Regions from separate parts of the Streptomyces sp. CA-288835 genome, predicted to be linked through region 1. Evidence: riboswitches for the same ligand, from Rfam matches in the RefSeq annotation. Region 1 holds a riboswitch; the other holds the start of a gene.
The links. Region 1 has a riboswitch for glycine ahead of gcvT (glycine cleavage system aminomethyltransferase GcvT). Riboswitches for the same ligand answer to the same signal wherever they lie in the genome.

Region 1 (7,493 bases):
CTCCGCTGTAAGTGCCGATTTGAGCTCGGGGCTCCTTGTTGATTGCGGGCTGCGGGTCCGTTGTGGCTTGTCGCGCAGTTCCCCGCGCCCCTAGCGGGCGCCCCCGACGGGGCGCCCGCTATAGCGGGGCTTGGTAGAAGGGGCGGACCCGTTCTCGTAGCCACGTGGTTACTGGGTCTACTGCTGCTTCCAGGAAGACCAGGTTTACCGGCCAGGGGGATGGGGCTCGGGTTAGGGCTCTGCCCAGGGCGTCCAGGGGGCGGGCTCGGGCTTCCGGGTCCCAGGAGGTCAGTTCTACGCCTATGAACAGGACCGGGTCCGCTGTTTCGATGGCTGCCAGGCAGCGGCGGGCCGTTCTTACGGTGCCGGTGGCTTCGAACTCGGTCGCTGCGGCGTTGAGGAAGTCCACCGGGTCGTGCTGCCAGTCGGGCTCGTACAGGCGGACTCGGCCGCCGCCTGCGGGACCGTCCAGTTCGGTGCGGCCGGCTCGGCACAGTTCGGCAACGGCGGGCGGAGGGAGCGGGACGCCGACCGTGCCTTCCGGGTTCACCGCGATGCCCACCTGCGGCGGCAGTCCGCGTGCGAACTCGACGGCGGGCGCGATCGTGTACGACATGTGGTCGCCGGCGATCTGCCGGAGCTGCTGTTCCGAGCTGAAGACCGGGACGTACGCCTGTCCGTCGAGCTCCATCGCGGGCAGGTCCAGCGGACCGCTGTGCGGGCCACCGCCGTTCGGCAGGGGCACCCAGAGGAAGCTCCGGCCGAGGACCTCCACGATCCGCGCCCCAGCCGACGCCCCCGCCGGGGCGCCCAGGGACGCGGCGAGCACCTCCTCCAACTCGTTGCCGGGCCAGCCGACATGGGGATGAGGGTGCGCCTGTGCGGGGAAGTCCATCTGCCTCTACCACCTGCTCGAAAACCACTGCTGGCACAGCAACCGCTGCGCCGGAAAACCCTAGCGCCCACCAGAGCGACTGCCCGAGCTCCGGTTCGTTACCGCGCCCCTAAGGAGGCCGCAGGCCTCTTAGGGGCGCGGGGCTGTGACATTTGCGGCTCCGCCGCGATGGGGGTCCCCCCGCTCGAGCGGAGTCGAGAGTGGGGGAGCGACCAGCCACAACGCACCCGCAGCGGAGAACCGCCTCACCCAGCGGAGCGCCCGTCACCGAAGTCGATCCGCCGCAGCACATCCGCCGCCGACCGGTCGATGAGGACCGCCGAACCGCAGCCCTCCGGCAGGTCGCCCTTCTCCACGGAGCGCAACAGCCGCGCGACCGCGGCGCGGTGCCGGGCGAAGGCGTACCGGGAGACGCCGCGGCCGCGCTCGCGCTGGCCGTCCAGGGCCGTGTCCGGCGGGACGTCGAGGAGCAGCAGATGCAGCGTGCCGCCGCGGCGGCGGGCCTCGCGGGCGATCCAGTTGCGTACCCAGGCCTGGGTGCCGCAGTCGTGCACGACGACGCCCTCGCCGGAGCGCAGGGCGCGGCGCAGGCCCGCGTAGTGCGCGGCACGCACGAGAGGGCGGTAGACCGCGTACGGCAAAAACCGGGACAGGCGCTGGTCCCAGCGGTCGCGGGTGTCCTGCGAGTCGATGCGTACGCCCGTCACGGCGCGGCGCATCAGGGTCGACTTGCCGCTGCCCGGCAGGCCCGTGACGACGACGAGATCAGCCGCGCCGAAGCGCAGGCCGTGCGGACTGCGTCCCGCCCGCTCCCGTAGATCACGGACGACGGGCGCCGGGAACGGGCCGCACGCCTCCCTGGCCGGGGCAGCCGGGACAGCGGGCTGCTTGGGCAGTGCGACGGCGGCACCGGTCGCGTAAGCCGTGGTCCTGTTCACGCTGTTCGTCCTCCCCATCGGGTCGGGAGACCCATCCCCGTCGAGTGTAAAGAGAAGGTAATGCGCGCAGCCTTCCGTTTTCGTTCTTGCCCTGCCACAGGCCCGTCACAGATCACTGTGAACGCCTGTGGGCCCGCTGTGAATGACCCCCCTGCCGTGCCGCACCGATGCGTGCGATGATGTGCGCGCCAACTGCATACCGGCCGTTTGAATCCGCGCGGGAGAGTTCCGGGTACGTGTACACGAAGGTGTACGGGTGTCCGGGCGCCGAAGGAGCAAGTCCCTCCCTTGAATCTCTCAGGCCCCGTTACCGCGCGGGCGAGGCACATCTGAAAAGCGGGTCGTCTCCTGGTAGTCAGGGCGGCGGCTCCACCCACGGTGCAAGCCACTGACCGTACAGGTCATGGCGAACCTCTCAGGTTCCGATGACAGATGGGGAGGAACGACCTCGCCGTCATGCCTTGGGAGCCCGTCCGATGAGCAGCACCATTCCACGCCGCACAGCCCTCGATGCCCTGCATCGTTCGCTCGGCGCCACGATGACCGACTTCGCCGGCTGGGACATGCCGCTGCGGTACGGCTCCGAGCGCGACGAGCACCTGGCCGTCCGTACGAAGGCCGGTCTCTTCGACCTCTCCCACATGGGCGAGATCACCGTCACCGGACCGGAGGCCGCCGCGCTGCTCGACTACGCGCTGGTCGGGAACCTCGGCAGCGTCAAGGTCGGCCGCGCCCGCTACACCATGATCTGCCGCGAGGACGGCGGCATCCTCGACGACCTGATCGTGTACCGGCTCGGAGAGACCGAGTACATGGTGGTGGCCAACGCCTCCAACTCCCAGGTGGTCCTTGACGCCCTGACCGAGCGCGCCGCTGCTCGTGGGGGTTTCGACGCCGTCGTACGCGACGACCGTGACGCGTACGCGCTGCTCGCGATCCAAGGCCCCGAGTCCCCCACCATCCTCAAGTCGCTCACCGACGCCGATCTGGACGGCCTGAAGTACTACGCGGGTCTGCCCGGCACGGTCGCCGGCGTCCCGGCCCTGATCGCGCGGACCGGCTACACGGGCGAGGACGGCTTCGAGCTGTTCGTCGCCCCGGCCGACGCGGAGAAGTTGTGGCAGGCGCTGACCGAGGCGGGATCCTCGGCGGGCCTCATCCCCTGCGGCCTGTCCTGCCGGGACACGCTGCGCCTGGAGGCGGGCATGCCGCTGTACGGGCATGAGCTGTCGACCTCGCTCACCCCCTTCGACGCGGGGCTTGGGCGGGTCGTGAAGTTCGAGAAGGAGGGCGACTTCGTGGGGCGCGAGGCGCTCGCCGAGGCCGCCGAGCGCGCTGAGAAGAACCCGCCGCGCGTCCTCGTCGGCCTGGTCGCCGAGGGCCGCCGCGTCCCGCGCGCCGGGTACGCGGTCGTCGCCGACGGCAAGGTCGTCGGCGAGGTCACCTCCGGTGCGCCCTCGCCGACCCTCGGTAAGCCGATCGCGATGGCGTACGTCGACGCCGCGCACTCCGCGCCCGGCATGCCGGGTGTCGGCGTGGACATCAGGGGCAGTCACGAGCCGTACGAGGTCGTGGCGTTGCCGTTCTACAAGCGCCAGAAGTAGTCCCGCCCGCGGTTCGGCGGCACGCCGACGTGGCGTACGTTCCCGTGTGCCGTCTCGTATCCGCGTGTCGTGTCTCGTGTCGTATCCGCGGTCCCGTCACGCACGACAACCCGTTCATCACCCTTCCCCCGCGTACAGGAGAATTCAGGCCATGAGCATCCCCCAGCAGCTGCGCTACAGCAAGGAGCACGAGTGGCTGTCGGTCGCCGAGGACGGCGTCTCGACGGTCGGCATCACCGAGTACGCGGCGAACGCGCTCGGCGACGTCGTGTACGTACAGCTCCCCGAGGTCGGCGACACGGTGACCGCGGGCGAGACCTGCGGTGAGCTGGAGTCGACGAAGTCGGTCAGCGATCTGTACTCGCCGGTCACCGGTGAGGTCACCGAGATCAACCAGGACGTCGTGGACGACCCGGCGCTGGTGAACACGGCCCCGTTCGAGGGGGGTTGGCTGTTCAAGGTACGGATCGCCGAGGAGCCGAAGGACCTGCTCTCCGCGGCCGAGTACACCGAATTCTCCGGCTCCGACTCCGCCTCCTGAAGGACTCCTGACTGATGTCGCTTCTGAACCAGCCCCTGCACGAACTCGACCCGGACGTCGCCGCCGCCGTCGACGCCGAGCTGAACCGTCAGCAGTCCACCCTGGAGATGATCGCCTCGGAGAACTTCGCTCCGGTCGCGGTCATGGAGGCCCAGGGCTCGGTCCTCACCAACAAGTACGCCGAGGGCTACCCGGGCCGCCGCTACTACGGCGGTTGTGAGCACGTAGACGTCGTCGAGCGGATCGCCATCGAGCGGATCAAGGAGCTCTTCGGCGCCGAACACGCCAACGTGCAGCCGCACTCGGGCGCCCAGGCCAACGCGGCCGCGATGTTCGCCCTGCTCAAGCCCGGCGACACGATCATGGGCCTGAACCTGGCGCACGGCGGGCACCTGACCCACGGCATGAAGATCAACTTCTCCGGCAAGCTCTACAACGTCGTCGCGTACCACGTGGACGACGCGACCGGCCAGGTCGACATGGCCCAGGTCGAGAAGCTGGCCAAGGAGTCCCGGCCGAAGCTGATCGTGGCGGGCTGGTCGGCGTACCCGCGGCAGCTGGACTTCGCCGCCTTCCGCCGTATCGCGGACGAGGTCGGCGCGTACCTGATGGTCGACATGGCGCACTTCGCGGGCCTGGTCGCGGCGGGTCTGCACCCGAACCCCGTCCCGCACGCGCATGTCGTCACGACCACCACCCACAAGACGCTGGGCGGTCCGCGCGGTGGCGTGATCCTGTCCACGGCCGAACTCGCGAAGAAGATCAACTCGGCTGTCTTCCCCGGTCAGCAGGGCGGTCCTCTGGAGCATGTGATCGCCGCGAAGGCCGTCTCCTTCAAGGTCGCGGCCTCGGAGGAGTTCAAGGAGCGCCAGCGGCGCACGCTGGACGGCGCGCGGATCCTCGCCGAGCGCCTGATGCGGGACGACGTCACCTCGGCCGGCGTCTCGGTACTGTCCGGCGGCACGGACGTACACCTCGTCCTGGTCGACCTGCGCCACTCCGAGCTCGACGGCCAGCAGGCCGAGGACCGCCTCCACGAGGTCGGTATCACCGTCAACCGCAACGCCGTCCCGAACGACCCGCGCCCGCCGATGGTGACGTCCGGCCTCAGGATCGGTACGCCCGCCCTCGCCACCCGCGGCTTCACGGCCGAGGACTTCGCCGAGGTCGCGGACATCATCGCCGAGGCGCTGAAGCCCGTCTACGACGCCGAGTCGCTCAAGGCCAGGGTGTCCGCGCTGGCCGACAAGCACCCGCTGTACGCCGGTCTGAAGTAGGTCCGTACGTTCCGGGCGCCTTGTTCGGGCGCTTTCTTCGGGGCACCGCGCACACTGGACGTACGTGCGCGGTGCCCCACCCCATGCACCACCTTGTAGTTGAGGAGTCACCGTGGCCATCTCGGTCTTCGACCTTTTCTCGATCGGCATCGGCCCGTCCAGCTCCCACACGGTCGGCCCGATGCGCGCGGCCCGCATGTTCGCCCACCGCCTGAAGAACGAGGGCCTGCTGGCCCCGACCGCCTCGATCCGCGCCGAGTTGTACGGCTCCCTGGGCGCTACCGGCCACGGCCACGGCACCCCGAAGGCGGTACTGCTCGGCCTGGAAGGCGCCTCCCCGCGGACCGTGGACGTCGAGACGGCGGACGAACGCGTGGACGCGATCCGCTCCGAGAAGTCCCTGAACCTGCTCGGCGAGCGGGAGATCCCCTTCTCCTTCGACGAGGACCTGGTCCTGCACCGCCGCAAGACGCTGCCGTACCACGCGAACGGCATGACGCTCTGGGCGTACGACGCTGCCGGCGCCGAACTCCTGACGAGGACGTACTACTCGGTGGGCGGCGGCTTCGTCGTGGACGAGGAGGCGGTGGGAGCCGACCGCATCAAGCTCGACGACACGGTCCTCAAGTACCCCTTCCGTACGGGCGACGAGCTGCTGCGTCTGGCCCGGGACACTGGCCTGTCGATCTCCGCCCTGATGCTGGAGAACGAACGGGCCTGGCGCACCGAGGACGAGATCCGGGCCGGCCTGTTGGAGATCTGGCGGGTGATGCAGGCGTGCGTGGCCCGCGGCATGTCGCGCGAGGGCATCCTGCCAGGCGGCCTGAAGGTCCGCCGCCGCGCCGCCGTCTCCGCGCGCCAACTCCGCGCGGAGGGCGACCCGTTGGCCCATGCCATGGAGTGGATCACCCTTTACGCGATGGCCGTGAACGAGGAGAACGCGGCGGGCGGCCGCGTGGTCACCGCCCCCACCAACGGCGCGGCGGGCATCATCCCGGCCGTCCTGCACTACTACCTCAACTTCGTCCCCGGCGCCGACGAAGACGGAGTCGTCCGCTTCCTGCTCGCCGCCGGAGCCATCGGCATGCTCTTCAAGGAGAACGCCTCCATCTCCGGCGCCGAGGTCGGCTGCCAGGGCGAGGTCGGCTCCGCCTGCTCGATGGCGGCCGGTGCGCTGGCCGAAGTCCTCGGCGGCTCCCCGGAACAGGTCGAGAACGCCGCCGAGATCGGTATGGAACACAACCTCGGCCTGACCTGCGACCCGGTCGGCGGCCTGGTCCAGATCCCCTGCATCGAACGCAACGGCATGGCCGCCGTGAAGGCGGTCACGGCCGCCAAGATGGCCATGCGCGGTGACGGCTCCCACAAGGTCTCCCTCGACAAGGTCATCAAGACCATGAAGGACACCGGCGCCGACATGAGCGTGAAGTACAAGGAGACCGCCCGGGGCGGACTCGCGGTGAACATCATCGAGTGCTGAGAGGGCTCGCCCCCTTCTCTACCGTCCAGCCGTCCAGGAACACCTGAGGGCCACCCTTGAGGTAGCTGTGGAGGGCACTTGCGGTGGATCTCACGAACTCGCCGGGGATGGCCTCGACGTCAACCCAGCGCACCTGGGCGTGCTTGCGCGGTTCTCGGTTTTCGGGTTCGCCAGACCATTCATGGGCGGCGAAAACGACCGTGAGGAAGCCGTTGGGAGCTTCGACGCCCCAGGCGCAGTGGATGATGTGGGCGACCTTCAGCGACTCCGGCTTCACGGTGAGGCCGGTCTCCTCGTAGAGCTCGCGTACGGCGGTTTCGGTGATGGGTTCGCCGGGTTCGCTCTTGCCGACGGGGAGGTCCCACATGCCCTGGGCGAACTTGGCGTTCTGGCCGCGCTGGAGGAGGACGACGCGGTTGGTGGCCTTGTCGTGGACGATGACGGCGGCGACGAGCCGGGTCATCGATTCGAGGGCGGGCTTGAGGGCAATGGGCTCGTCCTCGGTTGACCGCTGAGCCACGGTTACGTCCCTTCGTCGGCCGGTGGATGGGCAGTTTAGGCTTTGCGCCTGCGTTCGACAGAACAGCCATACGAGGGTGAGGCGTCTGAAGTAAGGGAAAACCCAAGGTAGTTGCGGCTTTCCCGGCCCCCTCTTCCCTCTCCCCCACCGCACGGAGGATCCCCCCATGCTGCGCGGCATCGATGTCAGTTCCCATCAGTCGTCCTCGTACGACACCGATGGCCTGTCCTTCGTCTTC
Region 2 (7,493 bases), 5.6 Mb from region 1:
CGGTCGAGGCCGACATGCTGCTCGACGCGATCCAGGAATTGCGCGCGGCCGGATCGGAGGCGATCCAGGTCAATGGCGTACGGGTCGTCGCCAGCACCTACTTGACGGACGCGAGCGGAGGCGGAGTGAGCGTCGACGGGAACAAGATCAGCGCGCCCTATCGTTTCAAGGTCATCGGCAAGCCGCAGGACCTCGAACCGGCACTCAACATCCCCGGCGGAGTGGTGCAGACTCTGGAGAAGGAGCAGGCCACTGTCACGGTGGAACGCTCCAACAAGATCATCGTTGATGCCTTGCGACCGGCGAAGCAGCCTGACTACGCTCGGTCGTCCTCCCAGTGAGGCGGGGGCGCATGCGGGCCGCTCGTCGAGGGCATGACGTTGCGGGGGGTCGACGCACCGAATGGGTGGTGCGTGGTGGAAACTGTCTGGTGGATGCCGACGTTGTGAAGATGTCCGGCTCGACCGGTGTGTGTAATCAGGGTTCGTCCTGCCCCACGGGCGGGTCTGTTTCGGTCAAGGGGAATCGCCCGTGAAGTTGTTTGCGAAGTGGTTTGGCAAGAGCGCGAAAGAGGGCAGCGACAGTGCTACTGCCCGGCATCGCGCGTCGCGCCATGAGGATGCCGAAGGGCAGGGAGACCGCCCGCTGTTCCGAGATCAGCTCGGTGGCCAGGGTGGTGACATTCCCGGTGGTCAGGGCGCGCCGTCTGTTGACCCTGCCCAGTCCGGCCGCATAGGTTTCGGGGAACCGTCAACCTCAAGTGCGGGTGGAGGGTTCTCCCCCGATCCGTACGCGTCCAATGCCCAGGCAGGACAGCCGCGGCAGGAGGATCCGTCCATGTCGGCCCTGGTGTGCACGAGGTGCGGGAATCGCAACGCGGAGAACAGCCGGTTCTGCTCCAACTGTGGCGCGCCCCTGCGGGCCGGAGCGGCAGCCGAGCGCCCCTCGGAGACCACCTCGACGATCTCCATCTCGGGCATCGAATCCTATGACGCCGAGGCCACCGGCCAGACACAGATGCCGATGCTCTCTCCCGAGGCGCAGGCGGCCGTTGACGCGCTGCCGCTGGGCTCGGCGCTCCTGGTGGTGCGCCGTGGCCCCAACTCGGGCAGCCGCTTCCTGCTGGACAGCGACCTGACCACGGCGGGCCGGCACCCGCAGAGCGACATCTTCCTGGACGACGTGACCGTGTCGCGTCGCCATGTGGAGTTCCGTCGGCAGCCGGACGGCACCTTCACCGTGGCGGACGTCGGCAGCCTGAACGGCACGTATGTCAACCGGGAGCGGATCGACTCCGTCTCGCTGTCGAACGGCGACGAGGTACAGATCGGCAAGTACCGGCTGGTCTTCTATGCGAGCCAGCGAGGAATCTGACCCTCCCCCAGAATCCGTCCGGGGGACCCCAGGGAAGGGCCATGCTTCGAACACCGAGCGGCGGTGCCGAGAACGGCGCCGCCGCCTGTGGGCTTATGAGTATCGGCGCGGTGCTGAACGTGCTGCGCGAGGAGTTCCCCGAAGTCACCATCTCCAAGATCCGCTTTTTGGAGTCGGAAGGGCTCATCGAGCCGCAGCGGACCCCGTCGGGATACCGGAAGTTCAGCCCGGAAGACGTCGAGCGCCTGGGCCACGTACTGAGGATGCAGCGGGACCACTATCTGCCCCTGAAGGTGATCCGCGAACATCTGGACGCCATGGAGCGTGGTGAGGCGGTGCAGCTGCCGTCGCTGGGGCGGCAGCGTGACGGGGAGCCTGCCGACGAGCCGGAGGGGCTGACCGCGGCGCGGATCGGGCGGGCCGAGCTGCTGGCCGCCGCCGAGATCGATGAGCAGGAGCTCGACGAGTGGGAGTCGTACGGCCTCATCACGCCGCTGCCGGAAGGGGGTTACGACGCCGAGGCGGTGACCGTGGCTGGCCTTGTCGTGGAACTCGGGCGCTTCGGGATCGAGCCGCGGCATCTGCGCGCCGTGAAGGCCGCCGCCGACCGTGAGGCCGGGCTCGTCGTCCAGGTCGTAGCCCCGCTGCGTCTGCACCGCAATCCGCAGACCAGGGCACATGCGGAGGCGCGCACCAAGGAGCTGGCGGGACTCGCGGTGAAGCTGCACGCCGCGCTGGTGCAGTCCGCGCTCGGCGTACGGCTGCCTTGAACCGGAGGCCTGTGCCGAGGCCGGATCGGCCGCCCGTTCCGTGCTCGACTACCCAAAGATGCCGAGCACGGCCTAGGGTTGCTGTGTGAACGAGCTCGACGTCGTAGGTGTCCGGGTCGAAATGCCCTCCAACCAACCGATCGTGCTCCTGCGTGAAGTGGGAGGCGACCGTTACCTCCCCATCTGGATCGGGCCGGGGGAGGCGACGGCGATCGCCTTCGCACAGCAGGGCATGGCTCCCGCGCGACCGCTGACCCACGACCTGTTCAAGGACGTGCTGGAGGCCGTCGGCCAGGAGCTCACCGAAGTACGCATCACAGACCTACGGGACGGTGTGTTCTACGCGGAGCTGGTGTTCGCCAGCGGGGTCGAGGTCAGCGCCCGGCCGTCCGACGCCATAGCGCTGGCGCTGCGCACCGGAACGCCGATCTACGGCAGCGACGGGGTGCTGGACGACGCGGGGATCGCGATTCCGGACGAGCAGGAGGACGAGGTGGAGAAGTTCCGCGAGTTCCTCGACCAGATCTCGCCCGAGGACTTCGGCACCAACAGCCAGTGATCCGGCCCGGCCCGCACCACCTGGGCCCCGGCTTCGGGACGCATATCCCGTGACCCTCCGGGGCCGCCGGACGACAGGGCGTGCGGGGGTCGCGCCGAGAGCATTCGGCTAGCCTTTCCCCGCGGTGAGGCACGGGAAACCACTCTTAGGGTGATTATCACTCGGCGTGCCGAGTGCGGTGGTCGTTGACGCACCCCCGGTGACTGCCTACCGTCGAGAAGGCAGGTCAAGGGGACGGAGGTCGGCGTGAGAAGCAGCGGCGACGGTACGGCTGGGGGCGCCCCCGGACGCAGTCCGGTGGAGAGCGGCCCGTACCCTCCCCCAAGCTCTCGGCTCGGCCCGGGCAGGGGGTATCCCCAGCAGGGCGGCGTGGCCGATCATGCTCCGCAGCAGCGGCCGGAACCGGTGTCGGGCGATAGCGGGGTGACCTCCGAGGAGATCGGCTACCGCGGTCCCACGGCCTGCGCCGCCGCGGGCATCACCTACCGGCAACTGGACTACTGGGCCCGGACGGGCCTCGTCGAGCCGAGTGTGCGGCCCGCCTACGGGTCGGGGACGCAGCGGCTGTACAGCTTCCGGGACGTCGTCGTCCTGAAGATCGTCAAGCGGTTTCTCGATACGGGTGTGTCGCTGCAGAACATCCGTACCGCCGTCCAGCACTTGCGGGAGCGCGGATTCCGTGACCTCGAGCGCATGACGCTGATGAGCGACGGGGCGACGGTCTACGAGTGCTCCTCGCCCGACGAGGTCCATGCGCTGCTCCAGGGTGGGCAGGGCATCTTCGGGATCGCCGTGGGAGTGGTCTGGCGGGACGTGGAGAGCGCGCTTTCGCAGCTGCACGGGGAGCGCGTCGACACGGGCGAGACGCTCGTCGGGCACCATCCCGCCGATGAACTGGCCAGGCGCCGCAACCGCGCGGTCTGAGCGAGCGGTCCAGAAGGGCCCACATATCGAGGGCCCGGGATCTGCGCACCGAGAGGCGAAGGTTCCTGCGTACGAGGCCATTGTCAGTGGCGTAGGGCAGCATCGGAGATGTGAGAACCGCGCCCACGATCCTGCATCTCGACATGGATGCCTTCTTCGCCTCGGCGGAGCAGGCGGCCAAGCCGAGCCTGCGCGGGAAAGCGGTCATCGTCGGTGGGCTCGGGCCGCGCGGTGTGGTCGCGACCTGCTCGTACGAGGCCCGGGTCTTCGGGGTCCATTCCGCGATGCCCATGGCGCAGGCGCGGCGGCTGGCGCCGAACGCCGCGTATCTGGTGCCCCGTTTCGGGTTCTACCGGGAGATCAGTGAGCAGGTCATGGGGTTGCTGCGGGAGCTGTCGCCGCTGGTGGAGCCGCTGAGTCTGGACGAGGCGTTCGTCGATCTGGAGGCCGGGGGAGCAGCCTGGGACGAGGCTTCGGCGCGGCTGGCGGGGGCGAAGCTGCGCGCGGACATCCGGGCCGTCACCGGGCTGACCGGGTCGGTGGGGCTCGCCGCGTCCAAGATGCTGGCGAAGATCGCCTCCGAGCAGGCCAAGCCGGACGGGCTGGTGGTGATCGATCCGGGGACGGAGCGCGAACTGCTCGCTCCCATGTCGGTGCGCATACTGCCCGGGGTGGGGCCGGCCACCGGGGACCATCTGCGGCGGGCCGGGATCACGACGGTCGGGGAGATCGCCGAGGCAGGTGAGGACGAGGTCATACGGCTCCTCGGGAAGGCCCACGGGACCGGGCTGTACGCCATGGCGCTGGCGCACGACGAGCGGGCCGTGGTGGCCGAGCGGGACACCAAGTCCGTGTCTGTCGAGGACACGTACGACGTGGACATCCATGACCGGGTGCGGGTGCGGATGGAGGTGCAGCGGCTCGCCGACCGGTGTGTGCGGCGGCTGCGTGGCGCGCATCTGTCGGGGCGGACCATCGTGCTCAAGGTGCGGCGGTACGACTTCTCGACGCTGACCCGTTCCGAGACGCTGCGGGGGCCCACGGACGACCCCTCGGTGGTGCGGGAGGCGGCCGCGAGGTTGCTGGAGTCCGTGGACACCACAGGAGGCGTACGGCTGCTGGGAGTCGGGGTCTCGGGGCTTGCCGACTACACGCAGGAGGATCTCTTCGCCCAGGTTCAGGCACAGGAGGAGGCACGGGCACACGAGGGGGAGCCGGAGCATCCGGCGCACGACGAGCCGCAGGAGTCGGCCGGGGAGCAAGAGGCGCCCGCCTTGCGGCGCTGGGCCGCGGGGCATGACGTACGGCATGCGGAGTTCGGGCACGGGTGGGTGCAGGGCAGTGGGATCGGGCGGGTCACGGTGCGGTTCGAGACGCCCGACTCCGAGCCTGGGCGCGTACGCACCTTCCGGGTCGACGATCCGGAGCTGGAGCCTGCGGAACCGCTCCCGCTGGTGCGACGAAGACCCAAGGAGGCCTCGCAAGCGGACTGACCCGCAGCCGTCGAACTGGCCTCCAGTGGAGCGGAGCTTCAGGACTCGTCCGAGCCTGCCAAGTGGCCGAAGTCGCGGTCCGGTGGGGGAGGCGGGGGTGTCACGTCGAGGCCGTAGTGGTGGTAGAGCTGGAGTTCCTGTTCCGGTGAGAGGTGGCGGCCGACGCCGAAGTCGGGGGCGTCCTTGATCAGGGCGCGGTCGAAGGGGATCCGCAGGGCGCCCTCGACCAGTTCGCTGGGCTCCAGGGGCACGAAGGCGTCCCTGCCGAACAGGCCGGTGCGTATGGCCGCCCACTCCGGCGTACCGGTCGCGTCGTCGAGATAGACCTCGTCGACGGTGCCGATCTTGTGGCCGTCGCGGTCGAAGGCCTTGCGGCCGATCAGGTTGCGCGGATCGATGTCGGTCTGCACGGGCCCTCCAGCTGCTCGCAACTCATCCGTCAGGAGTACGCATCCATACGCACTACGAAAGGGCACTTTGCGGCGGGCGGCCACTCGGGGGATGCCCGCTGGTACGCTGTCAACGGCCGCTGACCCCGTGCGGGAGAGTCCTCCAAGGCATCATCGGAGGCGCCGAAGGAGCAAATCCTCCCCGGAATCTCTCAGGCCCACGTACCGCGCGGACGAGGCCACTCTGGAAAGCAGAGCGGGTGTTTGACGGCTTCCGCTCTCACCGACGGTGAAAGCCGGGACGCCGTACGCCGGCGGGCCGGTGAAGCTCTCAGGTTGAGATGACAGAGGGGGAGGCCGTCCGGGCACCCGCTCCGTGGTGCCCTCGAAGGTCGTTTCAGACCAGGAGGCCTCCGTACATGACCGCCCATCGCATTCCGCTTTCCGAGCTCGAACGGGGAATCCCCTTCGAGCAGCGCCACATAGGGCCCGACACCGAGGCCCGGGCCAAGATGCTCGCGCAGGTGGGGTACGGCTCGCTCGAGGAGCTGACGGCCGCCGCGGTGCCGGATGTGATCAAGGACGCCGAGGCGCTCGGGCTGCCGGCCGCGCGTTCCGAGGCCGAGGTTCTCGCCGAGCTGCGCTCCCTCGCGGACCGTAACGAAGTCCTCGACTCGATGATCGGGCTCGGCTACTACGGCACGTTCACGCCGCCGGTGATCCTGCGCAACGTCATGGAGAACCCGGCCTGGTACACCGCGTACACCCCGTACCAGCCGGAGATCTCGCAGGGCCGCCTTGAGGCGCTGCTGAACTTCCAGACCATGGTCGCCGACCTCACGGGCCTGCCGACGTCGGGTGCCTCGCTGCTCGACGAGGGCACCGCCGCCGCCGAGGCCATGGCGCTGTCACGGCGCGTGGGCAAGGTCAAGAACGGCGTCTTCCTCGTCGACGCCGACGCGCTGCCGCAGACCATCGCCGTCATCGAGACGCGCGCCGAGCCGATCGGCGTCGAGGTCGTCGTCGCGGATCTCGCTGAGGGCATTCCTGCCGAGGTCGCCGAGCGCGGTGTGACCGGCGTGCTCATCCAGTACCCGGGCGCCTCCGGTGCCGTACGGGACATCAAGCCCGTCATCGAGCAGGCGCATGACCTGGGCGCGATCGTGACCGTCGCCGCCGATCTGCTGGCGTTGACGCTGCTCACCTCGCCGGGCGAGCTCGGCGCGGACATCGCGGTCGGTACGACGCAGCGCTTCGGCGTGCCAATGGGCTTCGGCGGGCCTCATGCCGGATACATGGCGGTGCGCGAGAAGTTCGCCCGCAACCTGCCGGGCCGTCTCGTCGGGGTCTCACTGGACGCGGACGGCGACACCGCGTACCGGCTGGCCCTGCAGACGCGGGAGCAGCACATCCGCCGGCAGAAGGCGACCAGCAACATCTGTACGGCTCAGGTTCTGCTCGCCGTGATGGCCGGGATGTACGCCGTCTACCACGGCCCGCAGGGCCTCAGGTCGATCGCGCAGCGCACTCACCGGTACGCCACGATCCTCGCCGCCGGTCTGAAGGCGGGCGGAGTCGAGGTCGTCCACGCGGCGTACTTCGACACGCTCACCGTCCGGGTGCCGGGCAGGGCCGCCGAGATCGTCGCGGCGGCGCGCGAGGGCGGGGTCAACCTGCGCCTCGTCGACGCCGACCAGCTGTCCATCGCCTGCGACGAGACCACCACGCGGACCCAGCTGGGCGCCGTCTGGACCGCGTTCGGTGTTGAGGGTGACATCGAGGCCCTGGACGCCTCCGCCGAGGACACGCTGCCCGCCGCGCTGCTGCGCACCGACGAGTACCTCACGCACCCGGTGTTCCACCAGCACCGCTCCGAGACCGCGATGCTGCGCTATCTGCGGCGCCTCGCCGACCGTGACTACGCGCTCGACCGCGGCATGATCCCGCTCGGCTCCTGCACCATGAAGCTCAACGGCACCACTGA

Region 2: linked by a shared signal. The riboswitch ahead of gcvP (aminomethyl-transferring glycine dehydrogenase) and the one ahead of gcvT (glycine cleavage system aminomethyltransferase GcvT) in region 1 are both predicted to bind glycine.

Annotation. Positions count from the first base shown of each region.
Region 1 is NZ_JBNJMW010000001.1:3,099,434-3,106,926, forward strand. It holds gene ACQEVY_RS13865 (enhanced serine sensitivity protein SseB) at 119-895, opposite strand; gene ACQEVY_RS13870 (AAA family ATPase) at 1,141-1,833, opposite strand; glycine riboswitch at 2,042-2,156, shown strand; glycine riboswitch at 2,157-2,275, shown strand; gene gcvT (glycine cleavage system aminomethyltransferase GcvT) at 2,310-3,437, shown strand; gene gcvH (glycine cleavage system protein GcvH) at 3,589-3,978, shown strand; gene glyA (serine hydroxymethyltransferase) at 3,993-5,255, shown strand; gene ACQEVY_RS13890 (L-serine ammonia-lyase) at 5,368-6,735, shown strand; gene ACQEVY_RS13895 (NUDIX domain-containing protein) at 6,722-7,255, opposite strand; gene ACQEVY_RS13900 (glycoside hydrolase family 25 protein) at 7,422-7,493, shown strand, end outside.
Region 2 is NZ_JBNJMW010000001.1:8,738,508-8,746,000, forward strand. It holds gene ACQEVY_RS39420 (DUF881 domain-containing protein) at 1-341, shown strand, start outside; gene ACQEVY_RS39425 (FHA domain-containing protein) at 490-1,374, shown strand; gene ftsR (transcriptional regulator FtsR) at 1,416-2,144, shown strand; gene ACQEVY_RS39435 (bifunctional nuclease family protein) at 2,230-2,703, shown strand; gene ACQEVY_RS39440 (MerR family transcriptional regulator) at 2,950-3,627, shown strand; gene ACQEVY_RS39445 (DNA polymerase IV) at 3,738-5,120, shown strand; gene ACQEVY_RS39450 (PRC-barrel domain-containing protein) at 5,159-5,530, opposite strand; glycine riboswitch at 5,651-5,747, shown strand; gene gcvP (aminomethyl-transferring glycine dehydrogenase) at 5,929-7,493, shown strand, end outside.